DNA from 2 places in the Paraburkholderia gardini genome. Region 1 is predicted to be linked to the other one. Evidence: riboswitches for the same ligand, from Rfam matches in the RefSeq annotation. Region 1 holds a riboswitch; the other holds the start of a gene.
What was found. A riboswitch is a leader RNA that binds a small molecule or an ion and turns the genes downstream of it on or off. The one in region 1 is predicted to bind ZMP and ZTP.
Positions count from the first base shown of each region.

Region 2: it holds a riboswitch for ZMP and ZTP, as region 1 does, so the genes downstream of both, LPA37_RS04415 (LysE family translocator) here and glyA (serine hydroxymethyltransferase) in region 1, are expected to answer to the same signal.

Region 1 covers NZ_CAJQZB010000012.1:107,588-114,331, forward strand. Annotated here, with positions in the region: gene LPA37_RS11310 (PilW family protein) at 1-398, opposite strand, end outside; gene LPA37_RS11315 (type IV pilus modification PilV family protein) at 395-826, opposite strand; gene LPA37_RS11320 (GspH/FimT family pseudopilin) at 823-1,383, opposite strand; gene nrdR (transcriptional regulator NrdR) at 1,541-2,035, opposite strand; gene glyA (serine hydroxymethyltransferase) at 2,042-3,289, opposite strand; ZMP/ZTP riboswitch at 3,465-3,565, opposite strand; gene ydfG (bifunctional NADP-dependent 3-hydroxy acid dehydrogenase/3-hydroxypropionate dehydrogenase YdfG) at 3,905-4,651, shown strand; gene ybgC (tol-pal system-associated acyl-CoA thioesterase) at 4,709-5,182, shown strand; gene tolQ (protein TolQ) at 5,336-6,013, shown strand; gene tolR (protein TolR) at 6,024-6,473, shown strand; gene tolA (cell envelope integrity protein TolA) at 6,470-6,744, shown strand, end outside.
Region 2 covers NZ_CAJQZB010000003.1:191,705-198,448, reverse strand. Annotated here, with positions in the region: gene LPA37_RS04430 (M20 family metallopeptidase) at 1-956, opposite strand, end outside; gene LPA37_RS04425 (superinfection immunity protein) at 1,110-1,430, shown strand; gene LPA37_RS04420 (epoxide hydrolase family protein) at 1,458-2,612, shown strand; ZMP/ZTP riboswitch at 2,688-2,802, shown strand; gene LPA37_RS04415 (LysE family translocator) at 2,852-3,484, shown strand; gene LPA37_RS04410 (YodC family protein) at 3,664-3,948, opposite strand; gene LPA37_RS04405 (MFS transporter) at 4,829-6,328, opposite strand; gene LPA37_RS04400 (TetR/AcrR family transcriptional regulator) at 6,361-6,744, opposite strand, start outside.

The sequences.
Region 1 (6,744 bases):
GGCTGGCCGGTGGACGAAGGCCACGTCGACACGATGTCGCCGGAATAGCGGATAACGATGCCGTCCGAATGGCTCGCCAGCGCCTCGCAGCCCGGGACGTCATCGGGGCCAGTGGGCCGCGCGCCGGAACAGCCAAAGAGCGCAGCAGACGCATTCGCCGAAGCGGGCGATGCGGCGTCGGCGGACGTGAATCCGGCCATCTGGATCTGCTGTCCAAGCAGCGTCAACGCGCCGATGCCGGTTTCCTCGATGTGAGCGGCGTCGCTGGCGCTCACGAAAGCCGCTCGCTGCGACCGGTAGAGCGCTACGGAACCAGCGGTGATCACGAGTCCGAGTACCGTCGCGATCATCACTTCGAGCAGAGTATGACCGCGCGTAAAGTATCGGCGACGCGTCATTTCGCAAACGCAATCGCAACGCACGCGGTTCCGGCCGGCAACGCGGCGTCCCCGCAAAAATCTGGCGGATCGACCAGGTTGCCCGGCGCGACGTCCCGCGCTTCCCGCACGGCGGCCCACGTCACACGTGCCGTCGCCAGGCCGCCCGCCTGCGCGACGACCGACGTGTCGCCCTTTGGCACCATGCTCGCAACCCGGGTCTTCCAGACGACCGAATCCGTTCCAGTTGCCGGCGATACCCGAAATGCCTCCACCAGCGAGTCAGCCACGAATGCCGCGCGCTCGCGCGTGGTCGTCGCGCCGGCGTGATGCGTCATCCATAGCTGCGTAGAGACCAGCCCAAGTGCCGTGACCGCGGTCACGGCCACAGCCACCATCACCTCCAGCAGAGTGCTGCCCGAACAGTTTCCATGACGGCACATTTTCATGACGACGCCCCGCAAGCGCCTTCGATCACGCGCGCGCGGCCACCGGCCGCGATTCGCACACAGCGTCGCCACCGGTCGCCGCGGGTGGCCGCCGAAGGCGAACGCGGTGCAAACTCGAAGCTGCGAAAACTGCCGATAACCTGACCGGCCGGCGGCGTGAACGCCACATCGGTCAACGTTCCCGTCACACTGACCGCCGCGAGATCCGGCTGCATGCGCAACAGTGACGACCGGCCCGCCCGTTCCAACATCACCGCCCATCCACACGACCAGTCAGCGGTGCCGGCCGGACATGGCTTGCCGGCCGCAAGACAGTGAAGCGCGCTGTCGATCCGGCACACGGTTACGCGCGCGCTCCGCCTGAGCGCTTCCCCACGGGCAAACGCCAGCGTCGAAACGAGTGCTTTCGCACGCGCGTCGACCTGATCACGCACGCGCCACGCAAAAAACGACGGTGTTGCCAGTACGGCAAGTACCGTGAGCAGCGCGATAACAACAAGCGTTTCGACCAGCGTGAATCCATCACCATGTGGAACCGGAAAGGCGTTCATTTTCATCTGCATCCCTGAATGATTCGAAGAATGCAGACAATTTACCGGGCACCTCGAACGCCTACAATCGGCCGGATGGCCAGGTAGCGGACGCGCGCATTCACACGCCAGAATTCAGGCGTGACAGCGACTCAAGGGGAAGGAAATGCGGATGCGCGAAGAACTAGCGCTTGCGGGTGGGCTTGCCAGGCGCGGCAGGAGGCGCGGCCATGCGCCGGAATTCCTCGATCACGTCCTCGAATTCGGAGACGTCCTCGAAGCGCCGGTAGACGGAGGCGAAGCGGACATAGGCGATCGTATCGAGCTCGCGCAACTCGTTCATCACGAGTTCGCCCAGGCGCTCGCTGCGAACTTCGCGCTCACCGCTGCCAAGCAGCTGGTATTCGATACGCGAAGCCGCCGCATCGATTGCATCGGCGGCAACCGGGCGCTTGCGCAGCGCCAGTTGCATGCTCGCGACAATCTTGCGGCGATCGAATTCAGTGCGGCTGCCATCCTTCTTGACAACCGAAGGCAACGCCAGCTCGACCCGCTCATACGTCGTGAAACGTTTGTCGCAGGCCGGGCAGCGCCGGCGCCGGCGAATCGCGGCGCCATCTTCGGACACACGCGAATCAACCACCTGTGTGTCGTCATGCCGGCAGAAGGGGCAGCGCATGGCTGGTTAGCCGTACACCGGGAAACGCTTCGTCAACCCGGCGACCTGTGCGCGCACGCGTTCGATCGTGGCGGCATCTTCCGGGTTGTCGAGCACGTCGGCGATCAGGTTGCCCACCAGTTCCGCTTCCTTCTCACCGAAGCCGCGAGTCGTCATGGCCGGCGAGCCAAGACGCACACCGCTCGTGACGAACGGCTTTTCCGGATCGTTCGGAATGGCGTTCTTGTTGACCGTGATGTGCGCTGCGCCGAGCGCCGCTTCCGCAGCCTTGCCGGTGATGTTCTTCGCGCGCAGGTCGACCAGCATCACGTGGCTTTCGGTGCGGCCCGACACGATGCGCAGGCCTCGCTTCACGAGCGTTTCCGCCAGCACGCGTGCGTTGTCCACCACCTTTTGCTGGTATTCCCGGAATTCCGGCGACAGCGCTTCCTTGAACGCCACGGCCTTGCCGGCGATCACGTGCATCAGCGGTCCGCCCTGAATTCCCGGGAAGATTGCCGAATTGATCTGCTTCTCGAACTCGGCCTTCATCAGGATCACACCGCCGCGCGGGCCGCGCAGGCTCTTGTGCGTGGTCGTCGTGACAAAATCGGAGTGCGGCACCGGGTTCGGATACACGCCCGCGGCCACCAGACCCGCGTAGTGCGCCATGTCGACCATGAAATACGCACCCACCGACTTCGCGATCTTCGACAGGCGTTCGAAGTCGATGCGCAGCGCGAAAGCCGACGCGCCGGCGATGATCAGCTTCGGCTTGTGTTCCTGGGCAAGCTTTTCAGCCGCGTCGTAGTCGATGTCTTCGGCTTCGTTCAGGCCGTAGCTCACGACGTTGAACCACTTGCCCGACATGTTGACCGGCGAGCCGTGCGTCAGGTGACCGCCGTGAGCGAGGCTCATGCCCATGATCGTGTCGCCCGGCTTCAGCATCGCGAAAAACACGCCCTGGTTTGCCTGCGAGCCCGAGTTCGGCTGCACGTTCGCGGCTTCGGCGCCGAACAGCTGCTTCACACGGTCGATCGCCAGCTGTTCCGCGATATCGACGTACTCGCAGCCACCGTAGTAGCGCTTGCCCGGATAACCTTCCGCGTACTTGTTCGTGAGTTGCGAACCCTGCGCGGCCATCACGGCGGGGCTCGTGTAGTTTTCGGACGCGATCAGTTCGATATGGTCTTCCTGACGGCGGTTTTCCTGTTCGATCACCTTCCAGAGTTCGGGATCGACGTTGGCGATGGTGCTTTTGGCTCTGTCAAACATACGGTTTCCGTTAAATGTGTTCAGGTTGACCGGATCGTGCGCCGAATTGTGTGCAGAAGGCGTAGCGGGTATGCGGCGCTGCTGGCGGCTGGGCCAGCCTTGACGTGGCGGATGGAGATGTACCGTACACGCGAGGCAAGGCAGCCACCGGCGGCGCAAAATATCGCGCGCGGATCACGGCTGCCCAGGCGAACGGCAAAAACGGCACCCTGCGCTTCACGGTGGGTTGTTCCACCTTGAACCCCGAGGGTTCTATCGCCAGTCACGCAGGGGTGAGCGCGTTAGTTTATTTGAAGCGCATCGAATAGGCAACCACGCTACAGGCCCCGCCGGAGCGTACCTCGCAGCGTTGTTTTGCGGGCAGAAGCTATCCGGGCGGGCAAGTCATGCAAGTCGCGCCACACAGCGCTTCGAGCATGACATCGGGCCGGGGGCCAGGGGCATCAGCTCCGGAGGCACGGGCTTCGTAAAATCGCCGCCAGCTACCCACGCGAACCCGGGGCACCAGCCGCGGTCACGACACTCGCCCCAGACAGTCAGGGTCTTCCCTTGCCGCAGCGCCGCATTGGAAGTAGGCTTGGCACCTTATTTTTCTCCACCGACCAGGGAGCAGCAATGATCGTCTTCGTCACAGGGGCGTCCGCAGGGTTTGGCGCCGCCATCGCCCGGGCCTTCGTCAAGGGCGGCCACAAGGTGGTCGCCACCGCGCGCCGCAAGGACCGCCTCGACGCACTCGCCGGCGAACTCGGCGACGCGCTTCTTCCGTTCGAACTCGACGTACGCGACCGGGCGGCCGTCGAAGCCGCACCCGCCTCGCTGCCGGCGGAATTCGCCGCCGTCGACGTGCTCGTCAACAACGCGGGCCTCGCGCTCGGCCTCGAACCGGCCCAGCGCGCGGAACTCGACGACTGGACCACGATGATCGACACAAACTGCACGGGCCTCGTGCAGGTGACCCGGGCACTGCTGCCAGGCATGGTCGAGCGCAATCGCGGCCATGTGTTCAACCTGGGCTCGGTCGCGGGCAGGTGGCCGTATCCGGGTGGCAACGTCTACGGCGCGACCAAGGCCTTCGTGCGTCAGTTCAGCCTGAACCTGCGCTCCGATCTGGCCGGCACCGCGATCCGCGTGACGGACATCGAGCCGGGCCTGTGCGGCGGGACCGAATTCTCGAACGTGCGTTTTCGCGGCGACGACGAAAAGGCGGCCAACATCTATCAGAACGTGCAGCCGCTGACCGCCGAAGACATCGCCGATTCGATCTACTGGATCGCGACGCGCCCCGCGCACGTCAACATCAACACGATCGAACTGATGCCCGTGGCGCAGACGTTTGCGGGCCTTAGCATCCATCGCGGCTAACAGATACCAGGCGGAACGCGCACCGAAAATCGGGATAGCGACGCGCGTTCCGGTAAAATGCGCGCCATGGATATGTCTACCAGTCAGCCCGGCACGGAAATCGGCTTCACCTGGCCGATCCGGGTGTACTACGAAGATACCGACGCCGGCGGCATTGTTTTTTACGCGAATTACCTGAAGTTATTTGAGCGGGCGCGTACCGAATGGCTGCGCGCGTGCGGCGTGGACCAGACCCGGCTCGCGGACGAAACCGGCGCGATCTTCATCGTGCGCAGCACCGCGCTCGACTATCGCGCACCGGCCCGTCTCGACGACATGATCACCGTCGTCAGCCGGATCGAGCGGCTTGGCCGGGCATCGGTCGACTTTGCGCAGGAAGCATGGCGAGAAGGAACGCTGCTTGCTGCGGGGAGCATCCGGGTTGGCTGCGTCGAGCGCACCTCGATCAGGCCAACTGCTATTCCTCCCTCTGTGCTTGCCGCGCTGCGGCGCGGTCCAGCCGGAGCCAGCGTGTCAACCGCGGGGGTCTGAGCACCGTTGTCTGGGTGCCAGTGAACTCGTATCGATCAGGCAACACAAAGCATGGTTCGGCCAGCGCCTAGCTGATGTTTTCCGTTTCCCGACGGAAAGCTTCGATAAGCCCTTCAGCCGGACGCCCCTTCCGGGACGTTACAGCGAACCTATATGAACACTACACAAGATCTGTCGATCATTTCCCTCGTTCTTAACGCGAGCCTGCTGGCGCAGGCAGTGATGGCGCTATTGCTGCTGCTGTCGCTGATGTCGTGGACTTTCATCTTCCGCAAGTGGTTTGCGATTCGCCGTGCGCGCGTGCAGACCGAGCGCTTTGAACGCGATTTCTGGTCGGGCGGCGACCTGCAGGCGCTGTATCAAAGCGCCGCGAACAACCGTCATACGATTGGTGCGCTCGAACGCATTTTCGAGTCGGGCATGCGCGAATTTCTGAAGGGCAAGGAAAAGCGCCTCAACGATTCGGGGGCGATCCTCGACGGCGCCCGCCGTGCAATGCGGGCAGCCTTCCAGCGTGAGATGGACGTGCTCGAAGCGAATCTCGCGTTCCTCGCTTCGGTTGGCTCGGTCAGCCCATATATTGGTCTCTTCGGCACGGTGTGGGGGATCATGAATGCGTTCCGCGGTCTCGCGAACGTGCAGCAGGCCACGCTCGCCAACGTCGCGCCAGGCATCGCCGAAGCGCTGACGGCCACCGCCATCGGCCTCTTCGCCGCCATTCCGGCCGTGGTCGCGTACAACCGCTACGCACACGACATCGACCGCCTCGCGATCCGCTTCGAAACCTTCATCGAAGAGTTCTCGAACATCCTGCAGCGCCAGGCGCACTAAGGAGTCCACGATGGCCGGTTCCTCCCGTTCCAGCAGCATGCGCGGCAGCCGTTCGCGCCGCGCGATGGCGGACATCAACGTCGTGCCGTACATCGATGTGATGCTTGTGTTGCTCGTGATTTTCATGGTGACCGCGCCGCTCGTCGCGCCATCGATCGTCAATCTGCCGACCGTCGGCGGCGCCGCGCCGCAGCAGCAGACACCGCCCGTGATCGTCAACATTCGCGCCGACGGCAACATGAGCGTCAAGTACAAGGACGACGCGGGCACGCAGCAGCAGGAAGACATGACGAGAGCGGACCTGAACGGCTTCATCACCGACCGTGCGCAGACGCATCCCGACCAGCCGGTCGTGATCGCCGCCGACAAGACCGTCAAGTATGAAGTCGTGATGAACGTGATGTCCGATCTGAAAGCTCGCGGCGTCAAACGCGTTGGATTGCTCGTCAAATCGCAATGATCCGGAAGAATTCCGCCGCTCCCGTCCGACCGCCGCGTGAACGCGGCACATGGCGCGCGTTCGTGCTCGCGCTGGTGATGCACGTGCTGCTCGGGTTCTTCCTGTATCACGGCATTCACTGGCAGAACAGCACGCCGGCCGGCGCCGAAGCCGAGTTGTGGACCGCCGTGCCGGATACACCCATGCCGCGACCGGTTCCGCCGCCACCGCAACCGGTCGCCCCTGCCCCTCCCGTACAGGACGAGCAGGCCGACATCGCACTGCAGGAAAA
Region 2 (6,744 bases), on a different contig from region 1:
TCCTGCGGATCGGTCGTGGTGGGCAGTACCTGACGGCCATCCTGGCCGCAGGCCCATGGGATCTTCTTCCATACGTCGTCGCCGAGAATCCGCGCGGTGGCTTGCGCTTCGCGCAGCCGCCCAGCCGGAATCGCGCAATGAAAACCCTTCGGCAGCAGATTGCCGGTCGACGCGTCTTCGAGACGTTCGAACAGCTGGCGCATGATGCGAAAGCTCGATGGCGTGATGCCGCCATAGCCGCCCGAATGAATGCCTTCGTCGAGCACCTGCACTTCCAGGTCGCCCGCGACGAGACCGCGCAGCGACGTGGTCAGCCACAACTGGTCGTAATTGCCCGCACCCGAATCGAGGCAGACCACGAGTCCGACCTTGCCGAGTCGCTCGCGAAGCGCATCGACGTACGGCAGCAGATCGTAGCTGCCCGATTCCTCGCAGGTTTCGATGATGCCGACGCAACGCGAACGCTCGACACCCTGCGCATCGAGCGCTGCCAGCGCGGTCAGGCTTGCGTAGATCGCGTAGCCGTCGTCGGCGCCGCCGCGGCCGTACAGCTTGCCGTCCTCGAGTTTCGGCGTCCACGGGCCGAGGTCGTTGCGCCAGCCTGAGAATTCCGGCTGTTTGTCGAGGTGACCGTACAGCACGATGGTCTCGGTGCTGCCTGAGCGCGTCGCCGCTGTTTCGAAGAAGATCACCGGCGTGCGGCCCGGCAGGCGCACGATTTCCAGCGTGAGACCGCGTACCGGCTGCTGTTCGGCCCATTGCGCGGCGTCGGTCACGACGCGTTCGATATAGCCGTTTCCGACCCAGTCCGGATCGAACGCGGGGCTTTTGGCCGGTACCGCGATGTAGTCCGTCAACGCGGGCACGATCTCGTCGTTCCATTTGCGCTCGACGAACTCCCGAAGCGCCTGGTGATCGACCTGCTGAGCCTGCTGGGTGGTGTCGTCAGAAATCATGATGGCCCTCCGCGCGTGCAAAACGCCAATCATAGTCCTCGCACGACGATCATGAAACGCTTCATGACGCGCGCCATCCGTTCGACAGGCGCGATGCACGATCACCGCGTTCGCGCGACAATCGCCAGACACGCCACGCGCCCAGGAGCCGTCATGGGAGTCAGCCTGATTGTTCAGGCCATTGGAGCCGCGATCGCGCTTGCGGTCTATTTCCTGCCGGCGATTCTCGCGGACCGTCGCAAGCGCCGCGACGTGCTCGTGATCGCGCTCTTCAACGCCGTGCTCGGATGGACGGTGTTCGGCTGGGGGCTCGCGCTCTACTGGGCGCTGCAGCCGAATCCACCCGTCAACGTCGCCGGTGAAGTGGTCGCGACGCGGCGTAGCGCGGCGATGCGCGGATTTTCGAAGCAACTGGTCGAGCGTGTACGGATGCGCGCGTCGCGCGCCGCGACGCGCGACCGGCCCATGAAGTAGCCACACGACACTCACCAGAGAGACTGGATGGAAACGACACCGTTCCTCATTGCGATTCCCGAAACGCAGGTACTCGCGCTCAGCGCGCGGCTGGAGCATACGCGCTGGCCCGATCACTACGACGGCTCGCCGTGGGCGCTCGGTGTCGATCCTGCGTATGTGCGCGAACTCGCGCAGTACTGGGCGAAAGGCTACGACTGGCGCGGCGCCGAGCAGCGCCTGAACCGCGAACCGCAGTTCGTCGCGCAGGTGGGCGGCCTCAATATTCATTATGTGCATCGGCGGGGCGTCGGACCGAGGCCCTATCCGCTCGTGCTCACACACGGCTGGCCGGGGTCGTTCATCGAGTTCATGGAACTGCTGCCGCATCTGTGCGATCCGGCGTCGGTCGGCGCGGACCCGGCCGATGCGTTCGACGTCGTAGTGCCCTCGCTGCCCGGCTTCGGCTTTTCGGAGCGGCCGGCGAAACCGGGCACGTCAGCATTCGCGACGGCGGACCTGTGGGCCGGACTGATGCACGGGCTTGGCTATGAACGCTTCGGCGCGCAGGGTGGCGATCTCGGCGCGGCGGTTTCGATTGCGCTTGCGTTACGGCATCCGCAACACGTCGACGGCATCCATCTGAATTACCTGCCCGGTTCATACGAGCCCCCGCTTACCGCCGGCGATCCGCCCATCACACCGCGCGAACAGACCTTCCTCGACGCGAAGGCGACGTGGGCCGCGCTCGAAGGCGGCTACGCGCACGTGCACAGCACGAAGCCGCAGACTCTCGCCACTTCGCTGAACGATTCGCCTGCGGGCCTGGCCGCATGGATCGTCGAAAAATTCCGCACGTGGAGCGACTGCAACGGCGACATCGAAAGCGTGTTCTCCAGGGATGAGCTGCTGACGAACCTGTCGCTCTACTGGTATACGCAGACGATCGCGTCGTCGATGCGCTTTTACTGGGAGATGCGCCTGAAGCCGCTGCGTTTCACGCACGGAGAACGGGTGCGTCCGCCGCTTGGCTTTGCGCGCTTTCCCAGGGAAATCAGCCGGCCGCCGCAATCGTGGATCGAACGCGTGTTCGATCTCACGCAATGGGCCGACATGCCGCGCGGCGGGCACTTCGCCGCGATGGAGCAGCCCGCGCTGCTGGCCGGGGAGATCCGCCGGTTTTTCAGGCCGCTGCGGCGCTGACAGCGTGCCGGGCACCGCGCGATGCTTCTGTTGCGCGCCGCTTCTCGCGCGATTCGTTCACACGTGAAATAATGCCGTGATCCGCGCGACTGGCGCTGAAAGATGGAGACACCATCGGGAAACGCGGACCGTGAGCACGGTGATGTCGTTACGTGCGCTCTCGTTCTAGCCGCGCGCCTGGGCATTGCCTGATCGTTGTGGATCACTCCGCTACCGATAACTTTTCACGGAGCCATGCAATGCCGCATCTTTCCAGTCTCCTGGCCTTCGGACTCGTCTCCCTCGGGATGGCGCTCACGCCCGGCCCGAACATGCTCTACCTGATCTCGCGGTCCATCTGCCAGGGCCGCACGGCGGGCCTGATTTCACTTGGCGGCGTCGCGCTCGGCTTCGTGTTTTACATGCTGTCCGCGGCACTTGGTATTACCGCGCTGCTGCTCGCGGTGCCGTTCGCGTACGACGCGCTGCGCTTCGGCGGTGCGCTCTATCTGCTGTGGCTCGCGTGGCAGGCCGTGAAACCGGGTGGCCGCTCGCCGTTCCAGGTGCGCGATCTTCCCGCTGACGGGCCCCGCAAACTCTTCGCGATGGGCTTCGTCACGAACATGTTGAATCCGAAAATCGCCGTGCTGTATCTGTCGCTGCTGCCGCAGTTCATCGATCCGCAGCACGGCAGCGTGCTCGCGCAATCGCTGACACTCGGCTCGGTGCAGATCATGATGAGCCTGAGTATCAATGCGATCGTCGCAATCATGGCGGGATCGATCGCGGTGTTCCTCGCGAAACGTCCGGCGTGGATTGTCGTTCAGCGCTGGCTGATGGGGACGGTGCTCACCGGGCTCGCCGTGAAAATGGCGACCGAGGCGCGTCGCTAGCGAGCCTGACGTACGTTATTACGTCAAGACGCGCGTGAAGCGGAACAACGTTGAGCGGCCGCGCGGAAGCGGCCGTTTCAGGAACGTCTCACGATGCAGCAGCCCGACGCGGACGGGCGCGCCGGCGTGAGCGGATGAAAAGAATGACGAAAGCGCGGACAGACGGCGTCGACGCGCAATCAGCGTCCGTAACCGAATCGCACGAACCGCTGCTGTAACTGCACGGAGCCGGCGGAGATGGAGCGCGGCTCGGGCCGCACGCGGTCGAGCGCAAACACGTCCTGGCGCAATTCGCCATGCTCGTCGAACCACTGGCAGACGAGCCAGCTCCCTTCCGCCAGCGCAACGGGCCCCACATGGGTCACGGTCATGCGCGCGCCGCCTGATTTCAGTGTCACCACGTCACCGACGCGGTAGGTGTCGGGTTGCGGCGTATCGGCAGTGTCGAGGGTAGCAGTCAACATAAGTATCCCCGGTACGAATAGATCAATTGCGCCCAGCTGTCGATGCCGCGATGCGTGAACCTGAAACAGGCCACCTGGCGCTGTGTACGACGGGACGCCCCCCACTGACGGGCTCCGTTCATTCAGCAGCAGGAACGACAGTCTGGTCTGGAACGTCAAATCAGGCTTTTCGGCGATACAGCGAGCGATGCGAAGGAATATGCAAAGCGTGAAACTTGCATGAAACACAGGACATGGTCGAAGCGGAACTGCCGTGGCTATCCCGAGGTCCGGAATTCATGCAACGCGCAGACAACACTTAAGCAGATTTTGAATGTGAACCGCGATTCAAGCACTGTCGTTCACAAAATCGGACTTCGCCTTCAATCCAGACCTTCGAATCCCGATCGCCGGACTGACGTTAAATTCAAAATGCCCGCCAAGATTAACAATCGAATTTTATCCAGGCAAGTGTTTTTTCAATCAATACGGTTTATTACTTTCAGGAACAGATTGAAACATACTGCTGCGCAGGCGGAACGTAACATGCCAGTCAGTGATGCGCCGCCGCAAAAGTCTTGCGGGCAGGCGCACACAGGTTTTCGCAGTCGCGCGCAATTTACATGAAATTCCGGCTGACGGCCTTCTCGTGTCGCAACGATTCCCGGATTCCGTGTCTATTATTAATAAAATTACCACCATGGCTTTCGCGAAGCAGGGTTTTTAATCATCCCTGAACACGCGATGCATACGTGGATTTCTTAAATCCATTAAATATTCACATGAAATCTGGAAATCGTTTTCGCGTCGCAGTAAATGACCCTGACGATTTTGTCATCCGTATGTCAATCAGACGGCTCATCTTTAATTAAAGCGTCATTGCAATCCGGGTTCATCCGGATCACGCATGCCGCGCCGCGATCCGCTGATGCCGGACCAGCAGCATGCTCAAGGCAATGCAGATGAACAGCAGCACGGTAGTGATGCCAATACAGACCTGGAACGCGTGCGAATACGCAGCGGCCATCGTCTGATGCCCGAGTACGCCGAAGAACACCCCGCTGATCGCGGCCGTGCCGAATGCGGCGCCGATCTGCAACGTCGATGAAACGATGCCGGAGGCGAGGCCCGCCTTTTCCGGCACGACCTCGGCGAGCACGATGCGCATCAGCGAAGGCAACACGAGCCCCTGGCCGATCCCCACACAGACGAGACCCAGATAGAAAACCGGTTGCGGAGTCGCGCTCTGGCCGGCGGCCCATGTGACGACCGAAAAGCCCGCCGCCAGCATTGTGAACCCGAGTGTCAGCACATGGCTGCCGATGCGCCGCACGATCGCCGGCGACATGAACGGGCCCACGATAAAGCCCGTCGCGAACGGCATGATGGCGATACCGGAAGCGAACGGCGTCCAGTGCAGGCCGGTCTGCAGATAAATGCCGTAGGTTAGAAAGAACGCGCTTTCACAGTAAAACAGGAACGCCAGCACAAGCCCCGTTGCGAATGCTGGATTGCGGAACAGCTTCAGGTCGACGAGCGGATGGCCGCCCGCGCGTTCGATCCGCCGCTCGACGGCGATAAAGAGCGCGAGCACCGGCACGCTGAGCGCGAACATCACGAAGGTCCATGCGGGCCAGCCGGCTTCGCGCCCATGCGTCATCGGATAGATGACCAGCATCAGCAGCAGCGACAGCAGCCCGACGCCCTTCAGATCGACACCGGTGCTTTCGGCCGGCTGGCTCTCAGGCACGAACCGCCATGTGCCGAGAAACGCCAGGATACCGACTGGAATGTTGAGCAGAAAGATGATTCGCCAGTCGAGGCCGAACGGATGATAGGTAATCAGCGCACCACCGCCGAGCTGCCCGACGATCGACGAGAGCCCGAAAACAAAGCCGTAAAAGCTCATCACCCTGGTTTGCTGGTGCGTCGGCACGACGGCGCGGATCGTCGCGAGCACCTGAGGCGCCATCACGGCGGCGGCGATGCCCTGCACGATGCGCGAAAGCACGAGCATATGGCCGCTCGTCGCGAAGCCGCACAGCGCCGACGCGAGTACAAAGGCCGCCATGCCGCCCATGAACATGCGCTTGCGGCCAAACAGATCGCCGAGGCGGCCGCCGGTGATCAGCAGCACCGCGTAGGCCGACGCATACGCCGACACGATCAGCTGCAACTGGGCGTCGGTGGCCTGCAGGCCGGTATGGATCGACGGCAGCGCGAGATTGACGATGAAGTAGTCGAGCGGCGCGAGAAAGGCGCCGATGAACAGCACGGTCAGCGCGGGCCCCTGTCGCTCGAACCGCTGCGGCGCAGCCGCCGCACGGGAACCGGGTGCGCCGGCCCCTGCCGGGCACACCGCCACACCCGATGCAGAAGGCTTCAAGGATTGATTATTCATGACCGATCGTTCAAAAATTAGCGAAAAAAAAATCAGACGAGCGCGCGCATGGCGAGATCGACGATGGAGGTCAGTTGCTGCTCGTCGCGCGGCGTTTTGCCGAGCACGCGCAGCCCTTGCGTGATGCATAACAGGAATTCACCGACGGATTTTTCATCGAGCGTGGCGTTAAAGGCGCCGCTTGCCTGCCCGCGGATCACCGCCGCCGATAGCAGCGTGATGGTACGTCGCTGAATGGATTCGATACGCTCGCGCAACGCGATGTCGTCGGCCGACATCTCGAGTGTGGCGTTGGTAATGAAACAGCTGCGTTGCGCATTCAGCGCCGACGCGGCGCGCGCGTGGTGCATCAAGGCGTTGCGCAGCGCTTCTTCGGGCGGCACGTTCGCGCTCAGACGCTCGGCGAGCCGGGCAAT